DNA from 3 places in the Dietzia lutea genome. Region 1 is predicted to be linked to each of the others. Evidence: predicted binding sites of a transcription regulator. Region 1 holds the regulator's gene; each other region holds the start of a gene.

Region 1 (10,068 bases):
CGTGCGCGGCGTGATCGGCCACACCCAACCGCGGCGCCTCGCCGCCCGCTCCGTGGCCGAGCGGATCGCCGACGAACTCGGCGTGGAGATCGGCGGTCCCGTCGGCTCCGCAGTGCGCTTCGACGACCGCACCGGACCCGACACCTCGGTCAAGCTCATGACCGACGGCGTCCTGCTCGCGGAGATCCGCCGCGACCGGCTGCTCCGCGCCTACGACACGATCATCATCGACGAGGCCCACGAACGAAGCCTCAACATCGACTTCCTCCTCGGCTACCTCAAGCAGATCCTCCCGCGGCGCCCGGACCTCAAGCTCGTCATCACCTCCGCGACCATCGACCCCGAGCGGTTCGCCCGCCACTTCGCGGGACCCGACGGGCGCCCCGCCCCGGTCATCGAGGTCTCCGGACGCACCTACCCCGTGGAGATCCGATACCGACCGCTCCAGGTCGAGCACGGGGACCGGGTGATCGACCTGGACCCCCTCGACGCGCTCGCCGACGCCGTGGCGGAGCTGCTGCGCGAGGACGACGGCGACGTCCTGGTATTCCTGTCCGGCGAGCGCGAGATCCGGGACGCCGAGGAGGTGCTGCGAGGGCGGAAGTTCCCGCGCACGGAGATCTTCCCGCTGTTCGCGCGCCTCACCGCCGCCGAACAGCAGCGCGCCTTCCGCGCCCACTCCACCCGGCGCGTCGTGCTGTCCACCAACATCGCCGAGACCTCGGTGACCGTCCCGGGCATCCGCTACGTGGTGGACACCGGACAGGCGCGCATCTCGCGGTACTCGACCCGGACCAAGGTCCAGCGGCTGCCGATCGAGCCGGTCTCGCAGGCCTCCGCCGCGCAGCGCGCGGGCCGCTGCGGCCGCGTCGCCGACGGCATCTGCATCCGCCTGTACTCGGAGGAGGACTTCGAGGCACGGCCCGAGTTCACCGACCCCGAGATCCTGCGCACCAACCTCGCCTCGGTCATCTTGTCGATGGCGGATCTCGACCTCGGTCCCGTCGACGACTTCCCCTTCGTCGAGCCGCCGGACCGCAAGGCGGTCCGCGACGGCATGACCCTCCTCACCGAGCTGGGGGCGCTGAGGGTCGACGACGACGAGCGCCCGCACCTGACCGAGGTGGGCCGCGACATGGCCGCGCTCCCCCTCGACCCCCGACTGGCCCGGATGGTGGTGGAGGGCCACCGCAACGGGGCGCTGGGCGACGTGCTCGTGGTGGTCGCCGCCCTCACCGTGCAGGACGTCCGGGAGCGGCCCGCGGAGGAGCGGGACAAGGCCGACCAGCTCCATCGCCGCTTCACCGACAAGACGTCCGATTTCCTGGGCTACCTCAACCTGTGGCGCTACCTCACCGAGCAGCGCCGCGAACTCTCCGGCAGCGCGTTCCGCAAGATGTGCCGCGCGGAGTACCTGCACTGGCTCCGCATCCGCGAATGGCAGGACCTCAACGCCCAGCTGCGGAGCATGTGCCGCGAACGCGGCTGGCACCCGCCGTCCGGCCAGGCGTCCGAGGACGACCTGCACAAGGCGATCCTCACCGGCCTGCTCACCAACGTCGGCATGCGCGACGAGGACGCCCGCGAGTTCCGGGGCACCCGCGGCATCCGCTTCCAGATCTTCCCCGGCTCGGACCTGGCCCGGAAGCCACCCCGGTGGGTCATGGCGTCCGAGCTCGTGGAGACCTCACGGCTGTGGGCCCGCGACGTGGCGCGCATCGACCCCGCGTGGATCGAGCAGCTCGGCGGCCACCTCACCCGCACCCAGTACTCCGAGCCGCACTGGTCGGACGCCCGCGGCGCCGCCATGGCCTACGAGAAGGTCCTCCTGCTGGGCCTGACGGTCGTGGAGGCGCGCCGCGTGCTGCTGTCCCGGGTGGACGCTCCCCTGGCCCGCGAAATGCTCGTCCGTCACGGGATCGTCGAGGGGCGCCTCGACACGCGGGTCCCGGTCATCCGGGAGAACGCCGAGGCCGTGGCGCAGGCCAGGGAGTTGGAGACCCGCAGCCGTCGACGCGACCTGGTGATCGACGACGAGGCCCTGGTCGCCTTCTACCTCGACCGGCTCCCCGCCGACATCACCTCCGGCCGTCACCTGGACTCGTGGTGGAAGAAGCGCGGCCACCGCGACCCGGACTCGATCCGGCTGACCCCCGCCGACATCCGCACCTCGGAAGCCGCCCCCGACGCGGGTGACTTCCCGCCGTTCTGGCAGCAGGGCGACCGACGATTCGAGCTGCGCTACGAGTTCGACCCGGGCGTCGCCGCCGACGGCATCACCGTCCGGATCCCGCTGCCCCAGCTGTCCTCGGTGACCACCGCCGGTTTCGAGTGGTTGGTCCCCGGGCTGCGCGAAGAGCTCTACACGGAGATGCTGCGCACCCTCCCCAAGTACCTCCGGCGGCTCTGCTCGCCGCCCGCGGAATACGCCGCCCTGCTCGCCCGCGACGTCACCCCGCGCTCGGCCCCGCTTCCGGTGGCCCTGGCGCAGGCGCTCTCCGCCCGGATCGGGACGACGGTCGACCCCCGCGAGTTCGACCCCACGCAGCTCCCCGATCACCTGCGGGTGCGTTTCGAGGTGGTCGACGGCGAGACGGTCGTCGCGTCCGGCACCGACCTCGCAGCGCTGCGGACGCGACTGCGGGACAAGGTGCGCGAGACCCTCAACACCCGGCTCGTGCCGGACGACGGGCCATTCCGGCAGTGGAGTGCCGACACCATCGGCGATCTCCCCCCGTCGGTTACCGGCACGGTGGACGGTGTGGAGGTGACGGTCTACCCCGCCCTGCGCGTCGATGCGGACGGCATCCACCGGGTCGCGTGCGCGACGGAGGAGGAACGCCGGACCAGGCAGGCGTCAGCGGTGCTCACGCTCATCTCGTCCGACCTCGTCTCCGCCTCCTCGATCCTGCGCGGTCGCCCGGTCGAGCAGCGACTGGCCCTGACCCAGTACCCGCACGGGGGCGTCGAGGCACTGGTCTCCGACGCCGCCCTGGCGGCGTGTGGCCGGATCATCGCCCGGCGTAAGGGCGTGCCGGTGTTGACGGTGGCGGAGTTCGGCGAGTTACGGGACGCCGCCAGGGCGGAGGTGCCGGGGGCCGTGGCGTCGGCGATCTCGGCGGTCGTGCCCGCGTTGGTGGCGGCGCGGGAGGTGTCCGTGCGTGTGGCGGAGGCCCCGGCCGAGGTCGCCGAGGCGGTGGCCCCGTCGCTGGAGTTCCTCGTGGGTAAGGGTTTTCTGGCCCGGCATCCGGTCGACGTGCTGCCGCACCTGGAGCGGCACGTGAAGGCGGTCGGTGTCCGACTCGACCTGGCGGAGAAGTCCCCTGCCCGGCATCGGGAACTGACGGCCCGGTTGGCGCGGTCGGAGGAGACCGTCGAGGAGGCGTGCGCGGCTCTGCGACGTCGGCCCGGCGGCGCGCGCTCGTCGCGCGAGCTGCGGTGGTTGCTGGCCGAATACAGAGTGGGACTGTTCGCCCAGTCCCTCGGTACGTCCCGTCCGGTCTCGGCCGAGCGCATCGACAAGGCGGTGGCGTCCGCGCTCGCACCCCGCGCCCGGCGTTGACCGTCCGGCGGCCGGAGGTCCTACCACTGGTGTGAGCAGCGGCCTGCCATCGGCGCGGGCCGGCGGGTCAGCGGCTCGCGCGGCGGATCACAGGGTCGCGCGGCGGTCCCTGAGCGCGATGATCTCGCGTTCGAAATCGTCGGCCGAACTGAACTGCTTGTAGACGGAGGCGAAGCGTAGGTAGCCCACCTCGTCGAGGTCCTGGAGGGGGCCGAGGATCGCGAGACCGATCTCGTGGGCGGGCACCTCGGACGCGCCGCGTGCGCGGACGGTGTCCTCGACCTGCTGGGCGAGGCGCCGAAGGGCGTCCTCATCGATGGACCGGCCCTGGCAGGCCCGGCGAACTCCCCGGACCACTTTGTCGCGACTGAAGGCCTCGGTGACGCCGTTGCGTTTGAGGACCGTCAGCAGTGGCGTCTCGAGCGTCGTGAAGCGGTGCCCGCACTCCGGGCACTCCCGCCGGCGCCGGATGGCCTGACCCTCGTCGACCGATCGTGAGTCGATCACCCGGGAGTCCTCGTTGTGGCATGTAGGGCAGTACATTCCCGTGTGGCCCTTCGTCGACCGGACTTCACGCCTCCCAGGACGTAGACCACGGGACGCGGGGACGATTGACCATCGTCCCCGACTCATTCTAGGAGGCCGGTGTGCCGGTCACGCGTAGGCGGGCCCGCCGAGGAACGCCACGGCCAGGAGCATGAGAACCCCGAAGGCGATGCCGCAGGCCAGGAGTGCCCAGGCGGGCACGTCATCGACGACACGGGTCGGGGCCGGCGACTCAACGCGGCAGGCGCGCACACGGTCGGACGCCACCGGGCGGGCCTGGACGATCCGCCGCGGAGCCGACGTCCGCGAGGTCGCCGGCGCGTGAGCGACGACCCGGTCGGTGGAGGCGCCGTGGATGGGCGAGGCGGAGTCGCGACGGCCCACCGGCCGCGCGCCGGGTCGGGTCCCGGAACGCCCGCGGGCCTGTCGGTCCCCGGCCCGGCCGGCGTGCGGGCGGACACCGTCCGCACGCTGGGCGGGGGCGCGGTGCTCCGCCGCGCAGATCTCGGTCCACCCCACGGTGGAGTCGGTGTGCGAGTGCATCTCCAGAATGGTCATGTCCACTCCCTGCTCGATACGGTGTGCGAAGAGGATTCGCACAATCGTGTGGATTTCTGTGTACCTATGTTCGAATACCGATACGCCTAGAGTTGTATCACGCGACTCCGACACGGTCACCATTCCGCGACGAAGTTCTTCGAACGTGTGTGTGGCGCTCCCCGCTCAGGGGCGATAGGGTGTACACAGATGACGACGTCGAACATCCATTCGCCGAAGGGACCCGAGATGCCGAAGCCCGACTTCGACTCACTGACAGACCGCCAGAAGAGTGTGCTGCTGCACATCCACGACACGGTCAAGGAGCGCGGCTATCCGCCGAGCATCCGCGAGATCGGGGACGCCGTGGGCCTGCAGTCGACGTCGTCTGTAGCGCATCAGCTGCGGACCCTGGAGAAGAAGGGGTTCCTGACCCGGGATCCGCACAAGCCGCGGGCTGTCGACGTCCACGGGGTGCCCGGGCAGAAGACCCGGGGGCGCCGCTCCCCCACCAGCGAGGTCCGACGGCCGAGTGGAGCGGTCGAGCCCGTCTACGTCCCGGTCCTCGGTCGGATCGCGGCGGGTGGCCCCATTCTCGCCGAGCAGGCCGTGGAGGAGGTCTTCCCGCTCCCGACCGATCTCGTGGGGTCCGGGGACCTCTTCATGCTCAGGGTCGTCGGTGAGTCGATGATCGACGCGGCGATCTGCGACGGGGACTACGTCGTGGTGCGGCGGCAGAACGTCGCGGACAACGGCGAGATCGTCGCCGCGATGATCGACGGCGAGGCGACCGTGAAGACCTTCCGCAAGGACTCCACCGGGGTCTGGCTCCTGCCCCACAACCCGTCCTTCAGTCCCATCCCGGGCGAGCACGCCACGATTCTGGGCAAGGTCGTCACGGTGTTCCGCAAACTCTGAACACCGCCCTGCGACGACGACGCCGCCTGCCCCGTGATCGGGTCAGGCGGCGTCGTCGTCGCAGGGACCGGTCAGGCGGCCCCGTCGCGTGTGCCGCTGTCCGAGACGAATTCGCCGAGCTCACCGGCCACCGAGGCGGGAAGCCGCACCACCAGGCGCGTACCGCGGTCGGTGTGCTCCTCCTCGACCACCGCACCCTCGGTGTGGACCCGTGCGACCACGTCACCACGGGTGTACGGGACCTCGAGAGTCAGCTCCATGTCTCCGGAGGCCACGATCTGCATGATCCGTTCGAGCAACTCGTCGACGCCCTGCCCGGTGGCTGCTGAGACGAAGACCGCGTCCGGCAGGGCGTGGTGCAGCTCGGTGAGCACCACCGGATCGGCCGCGTCGATCTTGTTGATGACCACCAACTCGCGAGGTCGTTCGGCGTTCTGCTCCTCCACAACCTCGTTGATCACCTTGCGGACGGCCTCGATCTGACGAAGGGGGAACGCGTCCGAACCGTCCACCACGTGGAGCAACAGCTCGGAGTCGACCACCTCCTCCAGCGTGGACCGGAACGCCTCGACCAACTGCGTGGGCAGGTGCCGGACGAAGCCGACCGTGTCGGTGAACACGACCGGCCGCCCGTCGGGAAGGTCGGCGCGGCGGGTGGTGGGATCGAGTGTGGCGAACAGCGCGTTCTGCACGAGGACGCCGGCGCCGGTGATCCGGTTCAACAGGCTCGACTTCCCGGCGTTGGTGTATCCGGCGATCGCGATCGACGGAACGGGCGTGGCGCGCCTGCGGTAGCGCTTGGTGTCGCGGGACTGCTTCATGCCCTTGATGTCGCGACGCAGCCGGGCCATGCGCTCGCGGATACGGCGTCTGTCCGTCTCGATCTTCGTCTCACCGGGGCCACGCAGGCCGACGCCGCCATTGCTGCCGGCCCGGCCACCCGCCTGTCGGGAGAGCGACTCACCCCACCCGCGGAGGCGGGGGAGCATGTATTCCATCTGTGCGAGGGAGACCTGCGCCTTGCCCTCGCGGCTGGTCGCGTGCTGAGCGAAGATGTCGAGGATCAACGCCGTCCGGTCGATGACCTTGACGTTGATCGCCTTCTCCAGCGCGAGGAGCTGACCCGGGGTGAGCTCGCCGTCGCAGATCACGGTGTCGGCACCCGTCGCGGCGATGACGTCCTTGAGGACGCTCACCTTTCCGGAGCCGATGAAGGTCGCCGCGTCCGGCTTGTCGCGGCGTTGGATGAGAGCGTCGCAGACCTCGGAGCCGGCCGTCTCGGCGAGCTGGGCGAGCTCCGCCATCGCGGCGTCCGCCTGGGCTGCGGACCCTTCGGTCCACACGCCCACCAGTACGACCCGCTCCAGGCGGAGCTGGCGGTACTCGGCGTCGTTGACGTCCTGGAGTTCGGTGGACAGACCCGCCACCCGGCGCAGCGAGGATCTCTCCTCGAGCTGCAGTTCGCCGATGGATGGATCGAGGTCGCGTGTCGGCCGCTCGGCGGCCGTGTGATCAATAGTCATTCCCCTGCATCATCTCACATCGGGGCTGTGTGTGTCGCGTGCACGGCCGTGTGATATGCCCCGCCGTGGTACCGGCCGCTCGCGACGAGCGCGGACGGGCCGATGAGAGTCGAACCGCCGTCGGTCAGATGTACCTTGACCTCCCCGCCGGGGACCGCCACGACGACGTCTCCGGTGCCGCGTCCGGCGTCGGCCAGAGCGGCGACCGCCGTCGCCACGATGCCGGTCCCGCATGACATCGTCTCCCCCGCTCCCCGCTCGTGCACGCGCATGGTCACCCGCCCCTCGGACAGGGGCGTGGCGATCTCCACGTTGACGCCGTGTGGGAAGAAATCGCGGTCGAAGGTCGGGGCGTCGCCGACCGGCAAGGCGGCCAGAGTCGCGGCGTCCAGCCCGGGCACGATGCAGGCCAGATGGGGGTTGCCCATGTCGACGGCCACGCCCGCGAAGGTGCGGCCACCGAGCTCGGCCGAGGAGAGTCCGAGCAGCCGCGGCTCCCCCATGTCGACCCGGACGACGGCGTCGTCGCCGGAGTGGGACACGATCGTCGCGGGCCGCGGCCCGGAACGCGTGCCGATGGCGATCGTTCCGGTGTCGGCCCGGTGCGTGGCCACCAGCGCGTGGGCGAATACCCGGACCCCGTTTCCGCACATCTCGGCGATCGAACCGTCCGCGTTGCGGTAGTCCATGAACCAGTCCGCGCGGTCGACCCCGTTCGGGAGCGCGGGAAGAACCCCGCGATCGACTAGGGCACCGGCGGTGGCGATCCGGAGGATTCCGTCGGCACCGATGCCGCCGCGTCGGTCGCAGAGCGCGCGGACCAGCGTCTCGTCGAGGTCGAGCTCGGCGTGGTCGTCGGGCAGGATCACGAAGTCGTTGAGTGTGCCGTGGCCCTTGAGGAAGGCGATGCCGTCGGTGGCCGTCGGCGTGTGGTCCGGAGTCATGTCGTGATCGTACTAGCGGCCGACCGTCATTCCGCACTGCGGAAATGGCGGATGAAGCGCCACGACGAGGACATTAGAGTCGGTGGGGAGAACGATCCCCTACCTGAGGAGAGCATCGATGTCCGAACGCATCACCGTCGGCGGTATCCAGGTCGACGAGGTCCTCTTCGACTTCGTCAACACCCAGGCGATCCCGGGCACCGGGGTCGACCCCGACGCGTTCTGGGCCGGTGCCTCCGAGATCTTCGCGGACCTGGCTCCCCGGAACCGCGAACTGCTCGCCGTGCGGGACGACCTGCAGTCGAAGATCGACGCGTGGCACCACGAGAACCCGGCGCCGATCGACCAGGCGGCGTACAAGGAGTTCCTCCGGGAGATCGGCTACCTCGTGCCGGAGCCCGAGTCGGTCTCGGTCACCACGGAGAACGTCGACGCGGAGATCGCGACCGTCGCCGGTCCGCAACTCGTCGTGCCGGTCACCAACGCACGATTCGCCCTCAACGCCGGCAACGCTCGCTGGGGTTCGCTCTACGACGCCCTCTACGGCACCGACGCCATCCCGGAGACCGACGGCGCCGAGCAGGGCGACTCCTACAACAAGGTCCGTGGCGACAAGGTGATCGAGTGGGCTCGTGAGTTCCTCGACGACGCGGCGCCGTTGGCCTCCGGCAGCCACGTGGGGACCACCGGGTACGCGGTCGTGGACGGCGCGCTCCGGGTCACGCTCGCGGACGGCGCGACCACCGGGCTGGCCGACCCGGAGAAGTTCGTGGGCTACCGCGGGGATGCCGCCAGCCCCTCCTCGGTGCTGCTGCGCAACAACGGCCTGCACATCGACATCCAGATCGACCCGGACTCCCCCATCGGCTCGACGGACGCGGCCGGCGTCAAGGACGTCGTCCTCGAGTCCGCCGTCACGACGATCATGGACTTCGAGGATTCCGTCGCCGCTGTCGACGCCGAGGACAAGACGCTCGGCTACCGCAACTGGCTCGGCCTGATGAAGGGCGACCTGTCCGAGGAGATCAGCAAGGGCGGTAAGACGTTCAACCGCGTCCTCAACGACGACCGTGTCTACACCTCCCCCGACGGCTCCGGTGAGGTCCGCCTCCACGGGCGATCGATGCTGTTCGTCCGCAACGTCGGCCACCTCATGACGAACCCCGCGGTCCTGGACGCCGAGGGCAACGAGCTGCCCGAGGGGATCCTCGACGCGCTGATCACCGCGCTGGCGGGCATGCACGGGATCGCGGAGGGCAACGAGCGCGGCAACAGCCGCAGCGGGTCGATCTACATCGTCAAGCCCAAGCAGCACGGGCCCGACGAGGTCGCGTTCACCACCGAGCTGTTCGGCCGCGTCGAGAAGCTCCTCGGCCTGCCGGCCAACACCCTGAAGGTCGGCATCATGGACGAGGAGCGCCGCACGTCGGTGAACCTCGCCGCCTGCATCGCGGAGGCCACAGAGCGTGTCGTGTTCATCAACACCGGGTTCCTCGACCGCACCGGCGACGAGATCCACACCTCCATGGAGGCCGGGCCGATGATCCGCAAGGGCGAGATGAAGTCCGCGCGCTGGATGAACGCCTACGAGGACTTCAACGTCGACACCGGCCTGGCGTGTGGTCTGCGGGGCCGCGCGCAGATCGGCAAGGGCATGTGGGCCAAGACCGACCTCATGGCGGAGATGCTCGCCGAGAAGATCGGCCAGCCGAAGGCCGGCGCCAACACCGCCTGGGTCCCGTCGCCGACCGGCGCCACCCTGCACGCCACCCACTACCACCGCGTCAACGTCCTGACCCGCCAGGAGGAGCTCCTCGCCGGCGGTCGTCGCGCGAGCGTCGACGACATCCTCACGGTGCCGCTCGCGCCGAGCACCGACTGGTCGGATGAGGAGAAGAAGGAGGAGGTCGACAACTCCTGCCAGACCATCCTGGGCTACGTCGTCCGCTGGGTCGAGCAGGGGATCGGCGTCTCGAAGGTCCCGGACATCCACGACGTGAACCTCATGGAAGACCGCGCCACGCTGCGGATCTCCTCG
Region 2 (10,068 bases), 1.3 Mb from region 1:
ACCTGCTCACCCAGCTCCCCGAACTGGCCGCGTGGGCCCGAGCCGCCGCGCCCGCCCCGCTCACCGTGGGCAGCTACTTCTACGCGGACGGTGGAACCCACGTCCAGCTCTCGTCCGCGGCCGACGCCCTCGTCGTCGACCTCCTCGGCGACAACACCGCCACCGCGCTGGCCTACCTCGCCACGCCGATGGACACGTTCGTCGTCCCCGCCGAGGTCCGCGACGCCGCCGCGGCCGCGCTGGCGTCCCGGAAGATCACCGACATCAAGCGGGTCGTCGGCGCGCTGACCCGCCACAAGCTGTTCTGTCGCAACTATCCCGCAGGTCAGGGCCCCGCCGTCCACGACGCACTGGTCCCCCAGCAGGGCCCCAACTACACCCTCGCCAAGCGCGTCCAGCGCTGGCGCGCCACCACCGCGTTCGCCGACGGCCACACCGTCTCCGTCAACGTCGCGCCCGCCACCGACACCTACTCGGTCACCAAGAACAAGATCCTCGCCAGCACCTACAAGGGCGCCTACGCCTTCGGCATCGAGATCTTCGAGCCCGACACCTCCTCCGCCCTGCTCGCGGCGCTGCTGGTCCACGACCTTCACGTGGGTCGCCCGCAGGTCGACGTGCAGTGGCAGCACGAGTCGTCCGGCGCCGCATCCGGCGGATTGTGGCGTCAGCCCTACCTTCCCCGGACAGCCCTGCCGGTGGCCGCGCTGATCGGTACCGTCAAGAGGTAGGAGCACGCCGCACCGTATCAACGCCGAGAGACCTAAGGACGCCGCAATGCCGAATCCCTTCGCCAAGGGCTGGAACTACCTCAAGGCCTCGCTGGACAAGTCGGTCGACGACAACGCGGACCCGAAGGTGCTCGTCCACCAGGCCATGAACAACGCCCGCCAGCAGCACGAGTCGGTCTCCGACCAGGCCGCCGCGGTGATCGGCAACGCCAAGCAGCTCGAGATCGCCATGGGCACCAAGGCGCGCCAACTCGACGAGGTGCAGGGCCAGATCCGTCAGACCCTGCAGGTCGCCGAGCAGGCGCGCGCCGAGGGCGACACCGCCCGGGCCCAGCAGTTCGACGACCAGGCCGAGCAGCTCGCCGGCCGCCTCGTGGCGCTGGAGCAGGACCTGGAGAACACCCGCCAGCTCCACGGCCAGGCGGTCCAGGCCGCCGAGCAGGCCAAGCAGGCGGTCAAGGAGTCCGAGCAGCGGCTGCGTGAAACGCTCGCGCAGGAGGACCAGCTGCTGCTGCAGGCCACTCAGGCCGAGATGCAGCACCGCTCCACCGAGTCCATGGCCTCGTTGCAAGGCGCCGGCGGCGGCAACTCCCCGACATTCGACGAGATCCGCGCCAAGATCGAGGGCCGCTACACCACCGCGCTCGGCAAGCAGGAGCTCGCCGAGGCCACCGGTGCCCCGTCCACCGCCCAGCTCGACGCCGCCGCCTTCACCCGGGAGTCAGAGGGCAAGTCGAAGCTCGAGCAGATCCGCGCGTCGATGGGCCTGGCGTCCGGGTCCGATGCGGGCGCCGATCGTCAGCTGACGGACGGTGGCGGCCAGGCCGGCGCCTCGGGCGGACAGGCCGGCGCCTCGGGCGAGCAGCCCGGCCAGGGCGATCCGGCCGATCCGGCCGGCGCGCCCGAGCAGGCGGACCCCGAGGCCCCGCGCAACCCCGACGAGGCCACCGATCAGCCGGGCCCCGAAGACCTCTCGGGGCCGACGTTGCCCCGCGACACCAGGGAGTAACGTCCCCCGCGGACCGGATCCGCGATCTATCGTTGATCGGTGCGCAGACTCCGCCGTTCCCACGCCCTCCCACTCCTGGTCCCGGCCCTCGCCGCCGCCCTCGTCGGAGGCGCGGTCGCGCCCGCCGCCGCGCAGTCGCTGCCGGGCGGCTCGACGCCGGACATCGGCTCGGTGATGGGCTCCCTCGGAGGCAGTGTCGACCCCTCGAGCGCGGCCGCCGGCTCGGCGACCGTCGGTTCGACGGGCTCCACCGGCACGGATTCGCTGGTGGGCTCGGGCACCCTCCCTCCGCTGGGCACGGGCTCGCAGAACACGTCGGCCACCCCGCCTATCGGGATGGAGTCCGAGCCCGTCACCGTCTCCGAGGTTCGCCGGGTGGAGATCGGTGATCCGCTGGTCGCCGGCGGCGACCCCCGGTTCGAGCGCTGGTGGGTCGCCTCCGAGTCGATGAACCGCGTGCTGCCGGTGGAGATCTGGCGCCCGGCCTCGGACGCGCCGGCGCCCATGCTCTACCTGCTCGACGGCGTGGACTCGCCTTCGCCCAGCGGTTGGCTCCTCCCGGGCGGCGTCGAGCGGACCTTCGCCGGCGAGCACGTCACGCTCGTCATGCCCGCACGCGCCGACGGCTCTCTCCACGCCGACTGGCAGCGGGACGACCCGGTTCTCAGCCGCAACAAGTGGCAGACTTTCCTCACCGACGAGCTGCCGCCGCTGCTCGAGGCCGACACACAGCCCGGCCACTTGAACGTCGAACCCCTGCCCTTCACCGGCAAGCGCGGCATGGCCGGACTGTCGATGGGCGCGGCGAGCGCGGTGACCATCGCCGAGCGGCGCCCCGACCTGTACGACGCCGTGGGCGCGATCGCCGGCTGCTACACCGCACGCGACGACCTCGGGTTCATCCTCGCCAAGATCGTCGCCGAGACCCGCGGCGGCAACATCGCCAACATGTGGGGCCCGCGCACCGACCCCGACTACCTCGAGAACGACGGTCTGCTCAACGCCGACGAGCTAGCGGGCAAGGCTCTGTACTTCGCCACGGCAACCGGCATGCCCGATGCCACCGAGTGGGACCGCAACGGCCGCGACCTGCTGCGGTTCACGCAGGGTGCGGGCCTGGAGATGGCCACCCACGCCTGCACCGTGGAGATGGACCGGCGACTCGACGAGCTCGGCATCGACGCACGCATCGACTACCTGCCCACGGGGTTGCACAACTGGGACAACTTCGGCCGTTTCGTGGCCCCGATGCGCGATACGCTGATGCCGGCGCTGCGCTGACCGCCGCACGCGCCCTCCACCAGCGAGGAGTCGCCATGTCGACCACGCCCACGGCCTCCGGATACCTGTCCCCGACGGGTGCGGTGGTGTTCCCACGCCGCCTGTCGCTGTCCCGCGAGCAGGCGTGGGCGGCCGTCACCGACCCGACGCGCACCGCGCGGTGGATCGGCACATGGTCGGGCGATCCGGCGAGCGGCACCATCGAGATGACCATGTCGGCCGAGGAGGGCGCGCCGTCCGAGACCGTCGAGGTGGTGCGGTGCGAGGCGCCCGAACTCCTCGTCCTGAGACTCGGTCCGGACGGGTGGGTGGTCACCGTACGGATCGAGGGCGACGACGACGAGGTCGTCGTCTCCCTGGAACAGGACATCGCAGACGCCCAGTCCGCGTCCGACATCGGTCCCGGGTGGGATTTCTATCTGGACCGGTTGGTCGAGGCCGAGGCGGGCCGGGATCCGGAGGCGCTCGACTTCAGCCCCGACTACCACCCCGGCCTGGCCGCGCACTACCGGGAGCTTCTCGGCGGCTAGTCCCTCACCGCCCGGCGCGCCCTCACCGCCCGGCACCCCTTGCCCTCTCGCCACGGGTAGACGAGTTGGAACCCCATCGTGTCGTAGTGGGTTGCTAGTGTTCACTTGATCGAACACACGAGCGATAGTCGCCCGGTCGGGCGGCGATCACACCCACACACGCGAGGGGGCGGGCACGGCCGATGACGCGAGCACAGTCGCACCCGGGCGGCTCCGTCGACTGTCCCGCCATCGCCGCGGCCGGCGCCGCCGCCGTGCAGGCCCTCTACGCCGAGAACATCGCCGCCGCCGCCCGCCTCCGGGCCTGCTACCACCTCTACACCGTCTGCGAGGACGAGCAGGAACGACGCGACCTGGCCGCCGGATACGACCCGCAGGTCGACCTCACACCCGAACACGCCGTCATCGACCCCTTCCACATCGCCTGCGCCGAGATCGTCGCCGCCTACGGCGTGCACAACAACCGTGCCCGCACCCTGCTCACCCGGGCTCGCACCCTGATCACCCGCTTCCCCACCCTGGTCGAGGCCATGGAAACCGGCCGCCTCGACGAGGACACCGCCACCCTGCTCGCCCGCCAGATGCGCACCGTGGACTCGGCCCACCGCGGCGCCGTCCAACGCGAGGTCATCGACTGGCTCATGGCCGCCATCGCCGCCAGCACACGCCCCGGACGCGAGGCCATCCTGGGCACCCTCGACCGCATCATCACCGATCACGACCCCGCCGGCGTCCGCGCCCGCCGCGCCGCCGCCACCCGCGAACGCCACATCCGCCTCCGCCGCGGCACCGACGGCATGGCCGACCTCACAGCCCACCTGACCGCCGCCGAAGCCTCCACCGTCTACGAGGTCCTGCACCGCGCCGCCACCGAGCAGGCCACCCGCGACAAACAGGCCCGCCTGCAGGCCGCCCGCGCAGGCACCGACACCCTCGACGCCGAGTACATCCGCAGCATCGACGAACTACGCGCCGACGCCCTCGTCGCCGCCTTCCTCGACTCCGACCCCACCGACACAGCCGACCAGCCCGGCGACCTCACCCGCGGCGACGCCACGGCAGACACACCCGCCGACGTGCAGACCGGCACACGCGATGGCGCGCGGGCCGGAGCCCGCCGCCCGGCGACCCAGGTCCGCCCCACCATCACCGTGCTCGCACCCCTGGGCCCCGACGGTGAACCCGAGGTCTACCTCCCCCGCGGCGGCCCGGCCACCATCGAGGCCCTCATCGAACTGCTGTCCCGCAGCGTCGGCGCCACCATCACCGTGCCCCACACCGAACCCGGCACCGCCGACGCCCCCACCACAGCCCGCCGCTACCGCATCAGCACCGAACTGGCCCACCGCATCCGCCTACGCGACGGCACCTGCCGCACCCCGGCTGCTCCGTACCCGCCCAGGACTGCGACATCGACCACATCCGACCCTTCAACCACACCGACCCCGACAACGGCGGCCTGACCATCGAAGCCAACCTCGCCATCATGTGCCGCCAACACCACCGCTTTAAAACCTTCCACGGCTGGCACTACCACCTCGCCCCCGACGGCACCCTGACCGTGACCACCGACACCGGCCACACCCTGACCACCCACCCCACCGGACCCCTGGCCCGCTGGCGCCAACGCGAACCCGAACCCGAACCCGAACCAAAAGCGACCAGCGCCCCACCCCGCCGGCCCTGGCTCGACCCCCGACCACAAGCCACCCACTGGCTCCGACGCGCCCGACGCCTGGCCGCCGAACGCGCCGCCAACACCACCACACCACCACCCACAACCAGCCACCCCACCACCGACACCGACACACCGCCCTTCTAGAGGGCGAGGGCTGTCAGCGGTGCTTGAGAAGAACCGCGCGAATCCCTTCGTGGAATCCGTCGCGCAGTCGGACGCGCTGCGCCTCGGTCAGAGTGAACTCGTTGAGCATCTGGCAGGCGAACTGCAGGAGCGGACGGTCGATAGCCGGGGGGAGCACCCCGCCGGACAGCAGGTGGGCCTCGTCGCGCTGAGCCTCGGTCGCAGCCTGCTCGTACCACCAGGTGGCGTACTGCTGCCCGACGTCGAAGGGTGTCTGCTCACCGGAGGAGGTCCACACCTCCTCGGGCAGCGGCACGAACTTGGACCGCAGCGGGCGACGGTGAGGGGCCATCATCGACGGGTTCGGCCGCGAAGACCCGTTCGCCGGCCCACCCGCGGCCGAGGACTTCTGGACCGACCCGGCGTGATCGGCGGGCGAAGGCGAAGCCTGCGGCGTCGGGCCCGGTTTGGGCGCCAGGTCAGCAGGCGTGACCGCAGATGACTCCTCCGGCCGCGAAACAGGCGTCGCGGCGTCCTGCCCGGGCAGCCCGGCCTCGGCCTCCTGGCCGTCGTCTTGGCTTTCGACCCGGGCGGCGCATTCCTGCTCGTCGGCGGCCAGTTCCTCGGCGTCGGCGGCGCGTTCCTCGTCAGCGATCGTCAGCCGGGTCTCGTCGGCGACGGAGGTCGCGGCGGCGCGGTCTGCCCGCAGGTCCACCTCCATCAGGTCCACCGACTCGTGCGTGTCCGGGTCATGTCCGTCTTCGCCCGGATGGGCGGGCGAGGCCGTCGGCGTGCGCACCTTGGGCGGTATCGGCCCCTCGAGGACGCGGATCTGCATGGCGTCGTGGAAGTCGGTGCGGGGGTCAAGCACCGTCGTCGTGTCGCAGGTGTGGCGCAGCGCCGACGAGATGGAGTCCCAGCCGAAACCCACCAGGTGCATGCGTACGCCGGCGTCCACGGCCACCCGGACTCCGGGGATCATGTCGGCGTCACCGGTGACCAACACCATGTCCGAGCAATGCCCCTTGTAGGCGGCCTGGATCATGTCCGCGACGAGGAGGGTGTCGACGGCCTTCTGGGTGCGGCGTTCGCCCCACTCGATCAGCTGCCCGGCGCGCAGCTGGACACCCTCGATAACACGCAGAGTGCGTTGATACCGGTGCGGTCCGGAGTCCGGGATGCCGTCGTACCAGTTCTGCCGCTGTACGGGCTGATCCACGAGGCTATGGGCGACCTGGTCTAAACGGTGCACGACCGTGGCCAGTGATATCTCCAGCTGACCTCGTGCACCCTCCTCCCAGGAATTGTAGAAACTTGCCAGTAGATAGGACGTATCCACTAGGACGAGTGTCCGTTCAAGCATGATGACCACTACCTGTTCTGTCTGTTTACGTTGACTTCAAGCATGCCGCAGGTCGGCTGGCCCCGCAGGGTCCGCCGCCGTTCATCGTCAGGAGCTTCACCATGTCGCACCCCGCCACCACTTCAACCGATCTGACCGAAAGGGTCGTGCTGGTGACCGGCGCAGCCCGAGGTCAGGGACGGGCGCACTGCGAGGCCTTCGCCGCCTCGGGCTGTGACGTCATCGCGTTGGACCTGTGCCGGGACATCGACACGGTCCCCTACCCCATGGCCGAGCCGGCGGACCTGGAGGCCACCGCCGAGGCGGTGCGGGCGCTGGGTCGGCGCTGCGTCACGGGCATCGTCGACGTCCGCGACCTGCCGGGGATGCAGGAGGCGGTCGACGCCGGGGTCGCCGAACTGGGCGGCCTCGACTTCGTGGTGGCCAACGCCGGGGTCTCGCCGCAGCCCAGCGCCACCTGGGAGCGGTCCGAGGAGGAGTGGGACAGCACCATGGACATCAACCTCAAGGGCACCTGGATCACCACCAAGGTGGCGATCCCCCACATCCTGGCCACCGGCCGCGGCGGCTCGGTGGTGCTCATCAGCTCGATGGTGGGCCTGCGCGGCGGCTCGTTCACCGGGAGCTACGCCACCTCGAAGTGGGCCGTCCGCGGTCTGGCCAAGGCGCTCGCCGGAGAGCTCGGCTTCTCCAACGTCCGCTGCAATTCCATCCACCCGGGCAACGTCCGCACCCCGATGATCGACAACCCCTCGATGATCGAGATGATGTCCAGCGGCAAGGGCACCACGCTCGAGGACACCGCGGAGACCTACAGCAGCATGACCCAGATGCCCCAGCCGTGGGTCGAGCCGTCCGCGATCGCGTCCATGGCCCTCTACCTGTGCAGCGACATGGGCGCCGGCATCACGGGCGCCTCGATCCCCGTCGACCTGGGCGGTAGCGAGAAGTTCGGGCTCTGAGCCCGACCGACCTCAGAACACACGAAGGCCCGCCCCTCGACAGCAGGGACGGGCCTTCGTGTGCGGCCGGGCGGAGAGCCCGGCCTGGGAGATCAGGCGGCCTCAGGACTCGTCGGACGCGGCACGCTGAGGGTCGACCCGGTGGCGCTCCACACCAGGGACCAGAAGATGTCGATGACCGGCTGGATGGCGCGCAGGAAGAAGTCGTTGGCGTTGCTCATGGTGTGTCCCCTCGGTTGTCGTGCTGGTGCGTACTGGGTCGTACCGCGTTAGGCGCTGTCGTATCCGTGGTCCCTACGCGACGACCTCTATGTCGTCGCGAACCCGCCCGACGTTACACAACCGTGACATCATCTGGGATATCGTCGGCGTTCCGCGCAGGCCAGGGCGTTACCGAGGTCCACGAACAGAACCGGGGGCGCCGCAGACGGCGGGGCACCGAGTCGATTAACCCCACACCATTTCTGTGACCCACGCAACCGGACTTACCTACGCGACCGTAAGTTACGGTACCGTAGCTTCATGGCAATCACCGAAATCCCTGAGTTCGCGCATCTCACCGAGAACGACGTCGAGGCACTCGGCGCCGAGCTCGAGCAGATCCGTCAGGACATCATCGGTTCCCTGGGCGAGCGGGACGCCGCCTACATCCACAACACCATCCGCTTCCAGCGTGGCCTCGAGGTCGCGGCGCGCGCGTTGCTCCTCGTGGGCTCGCGCAACCGCACCGCCTGGGCGGTCGGCGCGGGAGCGCTCGGCGTCGCCAAGATCGTCGAGAACATGGAGCTCGGGCACAACATCATGCACGGGCAGTGGGACTGGATGAACGATCCGGAGATCCACTCCACCACCTGGGAGTGGGACATCGTCGGTACGTCGGAGCACTGGAAGCAGACCCACAACTACCTGCACCACAAGTTCACGAACATCGTGGGCATGGACGACGACGTGGGGTTCGGCCTGCTGCGCGTGACCCGCGACCAGCGCTGGAGCCCGTTCTTCTACGGCAACCTCGCCTACAACGCGGCCCTGGCGCTGCTGTTCCAGTGGGGGGTGGGTATCCAGCACCTCGAGCTGGGCAAGGTCGCCATGGGCCGTGACGACCGCGGGGAGACCAAGCGCAAGCTCAAGCTCTTCGCCAAGAAGGCGTCCGGTCAGCTAATCAAGGACTACGTGCTCTACCCGGCACTGTCCGGTAAGGGCTGGAAGCGCACCGCCACCGCCAACCTGGTGGCCAATGGCATCCGGAACGTGTGGACCAACGCGGTGATCTTCTGCGGGCATTTCCCCGACGGCGCGGAGAAGTTCACCAAGAAGAACGTGCAGGAGGAGACGCAGGCCGAGTGGTACCTGCGGCAGATGCTCGGCTCGGCCAACATCACCGGCGGGCCTGTCATGGACTTCATGTCCGGCAACCTCTCGTACCAGATCGAGCACCACATCTACCCGGACATGCCGTCCAACCGCCTGTCCGAGGCGTCGCTGCGCGTGCGCGCCGTGTGCGACAAGTACGACCTGCCGTACGTGGCCGGGCCGCTGCCGGTGCAGTACGCCAAGACCTGGCGCACCATCGCCAAGCTGTCGCTGCCCAACCACATGCTGCGCGCTACCGCGGACGATGCGCCCGAGACCCACTCTGAGCGGATGTTCGAGGACCTGCCCGCGCCGCTGCCCGCCCCGGAGGGCAAGCGAGCGGGTCTGAAGACCGCGCTGAAGCACCACCGTGCGCGCCGGCGGGCGCGCAAGGTCGTCGCCGTGGCCTGACGAGGCCCCCGACCCCGTCACGACCGGCAACGCCCCGGCACCGCGATCCGGTGCCGGGGCGTCGCTGATTTCGGCGCCCCGCAGTGTGGGTCGCCTATAGGCTTGCGCTCGAGTCAGCGGGACGGTAGGCGTACCGGCGCTACAGCGGTCGAGCCGGTCACCGGAGACACAACGACGACGGGAGCCCCCATGGAGGACCGGCGGATGCTCATCGCCGATTCCGCGATCGAGGTCGTGGCGCGGGACGGTGTCCGTGCGCTCACCCACCGCGCCGTGGACTCGGAGGCGGGACTGCCCTCCGGCTCCACCTCCTACTACTGCCGCACCCGCGCCCAGCTGCTCTCCCTCACCGTCGACCGGCTCACCTCGCTGCTGCGCGGGTTCGTCGAGGTCTCGGGCATCCAGGAACTCGCGTCGTCGAACGCCGACGAGGTGCTGTCGACGCTCACGCGCATGGTGGAAGGACTGCTGGAGGACTACCGCGGTGAACTCGCGGCCCGGTCGGCGCTCATCGTCGAGCTGGCCGGCAAGGCGGACACCACCGACCTCGTGGCGTCCCTCCTCGACCCCAGCGATCTGGTGGGTGCGCTCGACGCTGCCGGGCTGCGCGATCCCGCCACCGCCGCC
Region 3 (10,068 bases), 1.3 Mb from region 1:
GCCGGTTCGCCGACGCCGGTTACCTCGTCGGCGCGTACGACCTGCAGCCGTGCGCATGGGCCGAGGGCGACGACCGGTTCGTCACCGGCGCGCTCGACGTCACCGACCCCGCCGCGTGGGAGGCCGCGCTCGCCGAGCTCACCGGCCGCAGCGGCGGGGCGCTGGACGTGCTGGTCAACAACGCCGGGCTGTTGTACGGCACGCCGTTCATGGACGCGAGCTACGAGAAGGACTCGGCGCTGGTCGACGTCAACGTCAAGGGCGTGCTCTACGGCTGTCGCGCGGCCTTCCCGTACCTGCAGGCGTCGTCTGCGCCAACCGTGGTCAACCTGTGCTCGGCGTCGGCGATCTACGGCCAGGCCGAGATGGCCACCTACTCGGCCACCAAGTTCGCCGTCCGCGGCATCACCGAGGCGCTCGACCTGGAGTGGTCCCGGCACGGGATCCGCGTGTGCTCGGTGTGGCCGCTCTACGTGGGTACCGAGATGCTCTCCGGCGTCGACACCGCGGGCATGCGCAACATGGGCGTCCGTCTGACCGAGGGCGACGTCGCCGGCGAGATCCTCGACCTCGCCGAGCAGACCCGCCGCACGCCGCGCGGCCTGCTCGGCCGGATCCGCGGAGCGTTTGGCCGCGAGGTCCACCGCCCGGTCGGCACGCAGGCCACCGCGATGTACCTCGCGTCGCAGGTCGCGCCGGGACGCCTCACCCGGCTGACCAACAAGCGCCTCACCTCGTGACGGAGGCCGGCGAGCCCGCGCCCGGGCCGGCGGAACCCGGCGAGCCCGCGCCCGGGCCGACCGAGTGGGGCGACGGCGTGGTCGGCGTGGGCCCGTGGGAGGTCGAGCACCCCGGCGAGCCCCGCCCGACGGGCGAGACCTGGGACCCCGAGCTGCTCGACGCCGGCGACCGCCGCAACGTCGTCGACCGCTACCGCTACTGGCGGCGCGAGGCGATCGTCGCCGACCTCGACACGCGCCGGCACCCGTTCCACGTGGCGATCGAGAACTTCGGCCACGACGCCAACATCGGCACCGTCGTGCGCACGGCCAACGCCTTCCTGGCGGCCGAGGTGCACATCGTGGGCCGCCGCCGCTGGAACCGCCGCGGCGCCATGGTGACCGACCGCTACCAGCACCTGCGGCACCACGACGACGTCGGCGCCCTCATGGAATGGGCCGCGACCGAGGGGCTGCCGGTCGTCGCCGTCGACAATCTCCCCGGCGCCGAGCCGCTCGAGGCGGTGAGCCTGCCGCGCGAGTGCGTCCTGCTGTTCGGCCAGGAGGGTCCAGGCGTGAGCGACGACGCCCGCCTGCGCGCGGCCCGCACGGTCTCGATCGCCCAGTTCGGCTCGACCCGCTCGATCAACGCGGGCGTCGCCGCCGGCATCGCCATGCACGCCTGGATCCGGGAGCACGCTGCCTATTGATTCTCGATAGGTTTCGGTCCATAGTCGGTGTATGAACATCGAAAGGCGGGCGGTCCTGCCGCTCCGGATCTTCCTCGTGGTGCTGTTCGCCGTGCTCCTCCTGCTGGAGGTGATGTCGCTGCCGGGGCAGTTCGCCCACATGGCCGAGACGAACCCCGGGTCCGCGCACCTGCGGTGGCCGCTCACGGCCGTGTCCATCTACTGGGTGGTGTGCATCCAGGTCGTGGTGGTGGCCACGTGGAAACTGCTGTCCCTCGTCGAATCCGACCGCATCTTCACCGACGCCTCCCTGAAGTGGGTCGACGTGATCCTCGGGGCGATCGTCGCCGCCTGGGCCATGCTCGTGGTGGTGCTCGCCCTGGTCGGATTCACGGCGGATGACCCCGGCCTGCCGCTGCTGCTCTTCGTCGTCGTCGTCATCATCACCGTCGCGGCGCTGCTCATGGTCGTCATGCGCGCCCTCCTCCGGCAGGCCACCGGCCTGCGCTCCGAGATGGACACGGTGGTCTGATGCCGATCGTCGTGCGGATCGACGTGGAACTCGCCAGGCGCAAGATGAGCGTCGGCGAGTTCGCCGAGAAGGTGGGCCTGACGCCCGCCAACGTGTCGGTGCTGAAGAACGGGCGGGCCAAGGCGGTGCGGTTCAGCACGCTCGAAGCCATGTGCCGGGTGCTCGAGTGTCAGCCCGGTGACCTGCTGGAATGGGTGGAGGACGAGGAATGAGGAACGCGGTGGTGTTCCTGGCGGTCCTGGTCGGCGTCCTGGCGCTGCTCGCGCTGGGCGGGGCGGCGATCGTGCTCGGCGAGGCCGACGATTCCCCGGGGCTGCAGGGGATCGGCGTCCTCGTGGTCATCGGCGCGACGGTCGTCGCGCTCCGATGGCGGGGAGCATGATCCCGGGCGGCCGGACCCGGCAGCACGCGGGACCGCCCGTGTGGCGGACGCCGCTACGGTGGGGTCGTGGCCCCCATCGCTCTGCCGGATTCGCTCCGACTGTCCGTGTTGGCCAGGTCCCGGACCCGCGACGGTGAGTCCCACGTAGAGGCGATCGAGGCGACGCTGCGCCGCGCCGAGCACGCCGACGAGCTGGGCCTGCACCGGTACTGGACCGCCGAGCACCACGCCGTCCCCGGCATCGCGAGCGGCAGCCCGCCGCTTCTCATCGCGGCCGCCGCCGCCCGCACGGCGCGCATCAGGCTCGGCTCGGGCGGGGTGATGCTGCCCAATCACCGCCCGCTGGTCGTGGCCGAGCAGTTCGCCATGCTCGAGGCCATGCACCCGGGCCGCATCGACCTCGGCGTCGGCCGGTCGCTCGGCTTCACCGCCCCGGTCCGCGAGGCGCTCGGTGTGAGCGAGTACGACACCGACGCGTTCGACCGCGACATCACCGCCGTGCGGGACTTCCTCCACGGCCGCGGCCCCGTCACCGCGCTGCCGGTGGTGGAGGACCCGCCACCGATGTTCGTGCTGGCCACCGGTCGCGGCCTGGAGGTCGCCGCCCGCGCCGGCCTGCCGGTCGTCGTCGGCGGCCCGCGCCTGCTGGCCGACCCGACGCCGTTGGAGCGCTACCGGGAGTCGTTCCGGCCGGGCGGGGCCGCCTCCGAGCCCTATGTCGTGGTGAGCCTCGAGGTGATGATCGCCGACTCGACCGACGCCGCACGGGAGTTGCTGCTTCCGGAGTCGTGGGCGATGGCCGAGTCACGCGAGACCGGCGCGTTCGGACCTCTGCTGCCGGTCGGGGAGATCCTGGACCGGAAGTTCCGGCCCCAGCAGCTCCGGCGGATGGAGGAGTGGATGGGCACCGCCGTCCACGGAGACGCGGAGAAGGTGGCCGGGGAGATCGCCGCTCTCGTCGAGCGCACGGGCGCCGATGAGATCATGGCGGCGACGTCGACCTACGACCGGGACGCGCTCGCGCGGGCCGACGCGGCGTTCGCGGGACTTCTCCCGGGGTGACCGCTCCGGCCGGCGCGGCGCGGCTGCCGGGCGGCCCCGCCCCGCCTCGTCGAGGGAGTCGTCCCCGCCCTGTCGAGGGCGGCGCCGCGCGGCTCCCGGGTGGGCGCGGTGGGGCTGGCCTAGTCTGGTGGGGTGCGCCCGCCGTCACAACGGCGCCGGCGCCCCGGCCGAGGCCATCCGCACCAGAACTGAACCACCGGAGGAGACCACATGCCCATCGCAACTCCCGAACAGTACAAGGACATGCTCGACCGAGCCCGCCGGGAGGGTTTCGCGTACCCCGCGATCAACTGCACCTCCTCGGAGACCATCAACGCCGCCATCAAGGGCTTCGCGGACGCGGGTTCCGACGGCATCATCCAGTTCTCCACCGGTGGCTCCGAGTTCGGCTCCGGCCTGAACCTCAAGGACATGGTCACCGGCGCGGTGGCCCTGGCCGAGTTCGCCCACGTGGTGGCGGCCAAGTACGACGTCCTCGTGGCGCTGCACACCGACCACTGCCCCGAGGACAAGCTGGACGGCTTCGTCCGCCCGCTCATCGAGATCTCCCAGGAGCGCGTGGACCGCGGCGAGAACCCGCTGTTCCAGTCGCACATGTGGGACGGCTCGGCCACGCCGCTCGACCGCAACCTCGAGATCGCCAAGGAGCTCCTCGAGAAGACGGCCAAGGCCAAGCAGATCCTCGAGATCGAGATCGGCGTCGTCGGCGGCGAGGAGGACGGTGTCGAGAACGAGATCAACGAGAAGCTCTACACCACGCGTGAGGACTTCGAGGCGACCATCGACGCGCTCGGCGCCGGCAACACCGGCCAGCGCTACCTGCTGGCCGCCACCTTCGGCAACGTCCACGGCGTCTACAAGCCGGGCAACGTCAAGCTCAAGCCCGAGGTCCTCAAGATGGGCCAGGAGGTCGCGGTCGAGAAGCTGGGTCTGAACGAGGGCGACCTGCCGTTCGACTTCGTCTTCCACGGCGGTTCGGGCTCGGCGAAGAGCGAGATCGAGGAGGCGCTGAGCTACGGCGTCATCAAGATGAACGTCGACACCGACACGCAGTACGCCTTCACCCGGCCCATCGCCGCGCACATGTTCAGCAACTACGACGGCGTGCTCAAGGTCGACGGCGACGTCGGCAACAAGAAGACCTACGACCCCCGCTCCTACCTCAAGAAGGCCGAGCAGGCCATGTCCGAGCGCGTGGTCGAGGCGTGCAACGACCTGAAGTCGGCGGGCAAGTCCAAGGGCGCCTGACGCCCTTAGTCGGTTGGCTCGCCAGGCACGTTCGGCCCGGTATGCCCGGTTGGCCCGGTCAGCGGCGCCCCTCCCGTGTGGGAGGGGCGCCGCTGTCGTCTGCGGGCATGTTGAGGGGCGGCTGTGTCGAACGCTTGTGCGGGCCTGGTAGCGGCAGTAGAATCGATCACAAGTTCGATAGAGCTGCGACGCGGGCGGGGGTGACGGGGTTGGATACGACGACGACGAGGGCGTTCGGTCTCGGCGCGCTGCGCGCGGTGGACGAGCCGTTGGAGTTGTTGGACGCGTCCGCGCTGAGCGAGGTGGCGCGGTCGGTGACGCTGGCGCAGAACCTGGCGGGAGCCACTCGGCTGCATGCCGCGCACCTGCTGGTCGAGAGCTTCAAGTCCCTGGACGAGGCCGCCCACGGCGAGCCGGGCGCCGATGCCCGTCCCGCGCATGCCCGCCTGGATCCGGCCGACCGGGCCCGCCACCACCTCGCCGCGGCACTGGCGATGACCGGCTGGCACGCCCGCCACCTGGTCACCGCCGGCGTGCAGATCCACACCCGCCTGCCCCGCCTGCGCGAGGCCGTCGAGCGGGGGCTGCTGCCCGAGCAGTTGGCCATCGACGCCGCCTGCCGCCTGGCCTCGATCCCCGACGACATCATCGGCGGCGTCGAATCCGATGTCGTGGCCCGCCTGGCCCGTGACCTGGCCGGCGGTCACCGACCCAGCCGCACCGCCCTGGACACCACCGTCGACGCCTCCCGCGAACGCCACGACCCCCAAGGCGCCGGCGACGCCGTCGACGCGGCCGCCGACAAGCGTACCGTGCGGTTCCGCCCCGAACGCGACGGCATGACCAGCATGTGGGCCCACCTGCCCTCCGGGGACGCCGAGAAACTGCGCCGCCGCATCGACGCCGCCGCCCGCGCCGCCGCCGAGACCGGCCACCCCCGCACCCGCGACCAACTACGCGCCGACGCCCTGGTCGCACTCGGCGACCCCAACACCACCGACATCGCAGACCCCCCACCCGACCACCCGGCCGACAACAGTGCGGCCGACCCGGCCACCGCAGGCGCGACCGCCACCGCCGCCGACACCGATGGCGGTGGTGCGCCGCTGGGGGCCTCGTGGGGCACCGACCAACCGGTGCGGATCTCGGTGATCGACAGCATCGCCCAGGGCCTGCCCAACCGCGTGGAGTTCGTCACTGGCGCCTACGCCAGCTTCGACTGGCTCTGCGAGGAACTGCTCTCCGGCGGCGACGCGAAAGTCCGGTTCGAACTGCTCGACCCGCAACCCGGCACCGAGGACACCCCCGACGCCGCGCTGAAGTACCGCATCAGCCCGGCCCTGGCCGAACGGATCCGGCTACGCGACGGCACCTGCCGCCACCCCGGCTGCACGGTCGACGCCCACGACTGTGAGATCGACCATGTCATCGCCTTCGACCACCAGCGTCCCGACCTGGGCGGGCCGACCGCCGAGTGGAACCTGGTGTGCCTGTGCCGAAAACACCACCGGGAGAGAACCTTCGGCCACTGCGCCTACCGGGCAGGACCCCTCGGCGAGCTGACCATCATCACCGAAACCGGACACGAACACCACACCAGACCCCATGGCCCCCTGGCCCAGGCCCGCGACCGCATCCTCGACCACCGCTGGCACCAACACCTCGACCGACTCATCGCCGACGACGGCCACCTCACCAACCCGCCCGGCGTCGAAGGCACCCTGCGCGCCACCTCCCGCGGCGACAGGCCGGAGCAGTCGACGTCGCCAGAACGCCCAGGGCGGCCGGCGTGACCAGGCAGACCCGATCAGCCCGGCTGCTGGTCCTCGGGCACCGAGCCCATTCCGACGCCGGGCTGGCACAGCTTCCAGGCGCCGTCCTCGTCGCGCATCCGCACCTGCTCCGGAACGGAACCGTCCGACTCGGATTCGACCGTCGCCATCGCCTCCGCGCCGCCGTCGGCGATCTCGACCCCGGTCACCTCGAGATCCTGCGGGAACGACCCCGCGATCGACTCGCGGAACATCGAATCGAGATCAGGCCCCGTCGCCTCGCTCGACGCGGTGATCGTGTCCACCAGCTCCTGCGGGACCCGGTTCTCCGCGCACATATGACTGTTGAACTCGTCGAACGACTCCGCCGAGCTCATCTGCTCCAGCGTCTCGGCCACAGCCCGCTCGGCCCGCGCCGACGACGACAACGGCCCGGCCAGGAACGCCCACGCGACCGCGGCGACCACGACCAGCGCCACCACGGCCACCGCCGCGAGCACACCACCCCGGCCCGGGCGACCGACCCGCCCGTCACCCGACGGACGTGCCCCACCCTTCGGGCCACCGCCCGGTCGTCCTCCGGGGGTCGGCTCCCCGGCGGGCGGCTGCTGGCTCGTCGTCATCCACTACTCCCGATACACCCGTCGTCGGCCCCGGACGGGCCGCGTCGACCCGCCACCGTAGCGGACCAACCTGTGACTCGGCGGGTGCAGGGCGGAGCCCGGCAGCCCCGTCAACGGATCAGGGAAGCGGACCGACGGGCTCCAGCTGGTCCGTGCCATGGCGACTGCGCCAGCTGGCCAGCGGATACGCGCCGCTGTTCGGCTCCTCGCGAGCGACGACCGCCCAGAAGTCGGCGTGCGCGTAGTCGGTGGTGAACTCGACCACCGTAAAGCCGTGGCGGTCCAGATCCACACAGCGCACGTGTCGGTTGAGCTGGGAGAGTGCCGCCTGTGCGGTCTGCGAGAGCGGATTGCCCTCGGGCAGGTTCAACATGTCGTCGATGTTGTTACTGGTGATCGACGGGGTCACGAACTCGATCGCCCCCACACCGGCTCCCGGGTAGTTCGCCGCCTCGAACGGCACCTCGATGGCCCACGAGGTGTGGATGTCACCGGTGAGGAACACGGTGTTGCGGGTCCCGGCAGTGCGGATGACCTCCATCAGGCGGCGGCGCTCGCCCGCGTAGCCGTCCCACTGGTCGGGGTTGTAGGTGATGCCCTCGCGGGGAGCGCCCAGCAGCTCGGTGAGCGCAGCGGTGGTGCGCGGCTCGAGCGGCGGGAGGAGGACCGGTGAGAACATCACCGAGTTGCCGATGACGTTCCACCGGGCGGTCGACGAGCTCAGGCCGCGGGCCAGCCACTCGAACTGATCGGCGCCGGTCATGGTGCCCGTGACGTCGATGGCGTGACCGTCGAAGCGGCCCGGCTCCTCGGAACGGTAGGACCGCAGGTCAAGCATGCTGATCTCGGCCAGCGAGCCCCACCGCAGCCGCCGGTAGAGGTGCCCGCCGTCGCGCAGGGCCTCCGGCCGCACGGGCATCCACTCGAAGTAGGCCTGCCAGCTGGCGGCCTTGCGGTCCTCGAACGGCCCCTGCTCCGGACTGTGGTTCGCCGCACCGTGCGCCCAGTTGTTGTCGGCGAGCTCGTGGTCGTCCCACGTGACGATCCACGGCACGTGCGCGTGCAGCGACTGCAGATCGGGGTCGGTGCGGTACTGGGCGAGGCGGATCCGGTAGTCGGCCAGCGTCACGATGTCGTGCGCGGGATCGTGCGGGCGGACCGCGCCGAACTTGCCCGTGTACTCGCCGTGGCCGTACTCGTAGATGTAGTCGCCGAGCTCGATGATCGCGTCGAGGTCGCCGCGCGCCTCGAGGTGGCGGTAGCCGGAGAAGTACCCGGCCTCCCAGTTGGAGCAGGAGACCACCCCGATGCGCCAGCGGCCGGTGACCGGGAGCGTCCCGTCGGCGGGCGCCGTGCGGGTGCGACCGGAGGGCGAGGTCTGCCCTAGTGCGCGGAAACGGTAGTGGTACCAGCGGTCGGGAGCCAGACCGGTGCAGTCGAACTTGACGGTGTGGTCGCGGCCGGCGTCGGTGACGATCGAGCCGGACCGGACGATGGTCGCAAAGCCGGGGTCCAGAGCCACCTCCCAACCGACTGCGACGGGGGCGCCCAGTCCGGATCCGGGGACGGCCTCCGGCGACGAGGTCACACGCGTCCAAAGGATGACACGGTCGGGCATCGGGTCACCGGAGGCGACGCCGTGCTGGAAAACGTCGCCGACCGCTGGCGCCCCTACAGCGCCACCACCTCCCCCCGCCGCCGCGGACACGATCGCGGAGCGCCCCGCCAGAGCGCTGGTGCCGACCGCAGCACCGGCCAGAGCGCCGGCTTTGAGGGCGCTTCGGCGGGTGATTCCGGGCGTGGTGCGGGCGGGCTCAGATGGTGAAGATACGGTCATGTGTCCAGTTTTGCGGGTTTCCTTATCCTGTGGAAGGAAACGTCCGGACTGGTCACCGGGATGTCATGCTGCCGTCGCCGACCGTTCGCCTTCCCGGGAACTCCGCGCCGTTTCACCGGTGCCCTCTTCTTCCCCGCGGTCCGGCACCTCGACAACCGGTTCGCCGATCCGCTCCGGAGCGGCGGTCTCCCGGACCAAGCTGTTCAAGCGGCCCTGCTTCCGGATCGCAGGTCGATACGGCCCCATCGAAAGAAAAGCTCTCATCGCAAGGGGAGACGAGTTTTCGTGGACAATGGGCGGCATGACCCAGTTCGGAGATCTCCTCGGCCCCCCGCCCACCCGTCTGACCGGCGATCCGGAGGCGGAGGACGCCCTCGCCGCGGGCGAGGACCCCCGCACGGTCGCAGCCGACCATCCGGCGGCGTCGATCGCGTGGGCCGAGCTCGCCGAGCGCGCACTCGACGCCGGCGACGCGGTGACCGCGTACGCCTTCGCCCGCACCGGTTACCACCGCGGGCTGGACCAGCTCCGCCGCCACGGTTGGAAGGGCTTCGGCCCGGTGCCGTACGACCACGAGCCGAACCGCGGATTCCTCCGCGCGGTCGCGGCGCTGGCCCGCGCCGCGCAGTCGATCGGCGAGGAGGACGAGTACATCCGTTGCCTGGATTTGATCAATGAGTCGGACCCGCACGCCGCCGCGCCTCTCGGCCTGGCGTGATCGTCTAGACGCCCGCGCGCTGGGCGTCTACGCCGCGCTACCGGTTCCGCTGAGGACGCGGACCCGGCGACTGGCGTACGCGCTCCTGCCGATCCTGCAGTGCGGCCTGGCCGCCGGGATCGCCTGGTACATCGCGTTCGACCTGCTCGGACACCCCGCGCCGTTCTTCGCGCCCATCGCGGCGGCCATCGCCCTGGGCACCGGCATGGGCCGGCGGGTGCGCCGCGGCATCGAGCTGGTGATCGGCGTCGTGGTGGGCGTCGGCCTGGGCGATCTGCTCATCGCGCAGATCGGCTCCGGCCCGTGGCAGATCGCCGCGGTCGTGGTGCTGGCGATGTCTGCGGCCGTGTTCCTCGACCGGGGCGCGCTGGTCGGGACGCAGGCGGCGTCGTCCGCGATCCTCGTGGCCACCATCCTGCCGCCGGGCTCGGCGGGCGGCTACGAGCGGATGGTGGACGCCGCCGTCGGCGGTGTCGTCGCGCTGGT

The links. Region 1 encodes LexA, which represses DNA repair genes until DNA is damaged. Its sites were predicted from a motif close to CGAACANNTGTTCG; they were not measured.
Region 2: A6035_RS14865 (DUF222 domain-containing protein) is a predicted target of LexA. The motif match lies at 3,662-3,675, and genes of this name have one in related genera.
Region 3: A6035_RS14485 (HNH endonuclease signature motif containing protein) is a predicted target of LexA. The motif match lies at 4,796-4,809, and genes of this name have one in related genera.

What each region holds. Positions count from the first base shown of each region.
Region 1 is NZ_CP015449.1:1,900,569-1,910,636, forward strand. It holds gene hrpA (ATP-dependent RNA helicase HrpA) at 1-3,562, shown strand, start outside; gene nrdR (transcriptional regulator NrdR) at 3,650-4,105, opposite strand; gene A6035_RS08670 (hypothetical protein) at 4,217-4,666, opposite strand; gene lexA (transcriptional repressor LexA) at 4,895-5,563, shown strand; gene hflX (GTPase HflX) at 5,635-7,086, opposite strand; gene dapF (diaminopimelate epimerase) at 7,101-8,030, opposite strand; gene A6035_RS08690 (malate synthase G) at 8,149-10,068, shown strand, end outside.
Region 2 is NZ_CP015449.1:3,244,491-3,254,558, forward strand. It holds gene A6035_RS14845 (hypothetical protein) at 1-731, shown strand, start outside; gene A6035_RS14850 (PspA/IM30 family protein) at 778-1,740, shown strand; gene A6035_RS14855 (alpha/beta hydrolase) at 1,780-3,021, shown strand; gene A6035_RS14860 (SRPBCC domain-containing protein) at 3,057-3,551, shown strand; gene A6035_RS14865 (DUF222 domain-containing protein) at 3,734-5,014, shown strand; gene A6035_RS18845 (hypothetical protein) at 5,038-5,373, shown strand; gene A6035_RS14870 (NYN domain-containing protein) at 5,387-6,715, opposite strand; gene A6035_RS14875 (mycofactocin-coupled SDR family oxidoreductase) at 6,817-7,677, shown strand; gene A6035_RS19210 (hypothetical protein) at 7,770-7,898, opposite strand; gene A6035_RS14880 (fatty acid desaturase family protein) at 8,200-9,441, shown strand; gene A6035_RS14885 (TetR/AcrR family transcriptional regulator) at 9,631-10,068, shown strand, end outside.
Region 3 is NZ_CP015449.1:3,152,962-3,163,029, reverse strand. It holds gene A6035_RS14515 (SDR family oxidoreductase) at 1-740, shown strand, start outside; gene A6035_RS14510 (TrmH family RNA methyltransferase) at 737-1,429, shown strand; gene A6035_RS14505 (DUF2975 domain-containing protein) at 1,461-1,940, shown strand; gene A6035_RS14500 (helix-turn-helix domain-containing protein) at 1,940-2,152, shown strand; gene A6035_RS18305 (hypothetical protein) at 2,149-2,322, shown strand; gene A6035_RS14495 (MsnO8 family LLM class oxidoreductase) at 2,389-3,384, shown strand; gene fbaA (class II fructose-bisphosphate aldolase) at 3,595-4,632, shown strand; gene A6035_RS14485 (HNH endonuclease signature motif containing protein) at 4,842-6,425, shown strand; gene A6035_RS14480 (Rv0361 family membrane protein) at 6,440-7,027, opposite strand; gene A6035_RS14475 (alkaline phosphatase D family protein) at 7,146-8,864, opposite strand; gene A6035_RS14470 (DUF3151 domain-containing protein) at 9,166-9,582, shown strand; gene A6035_RS14465 (FUSC family protein) at 9,539-10,068, shown strand, end outside.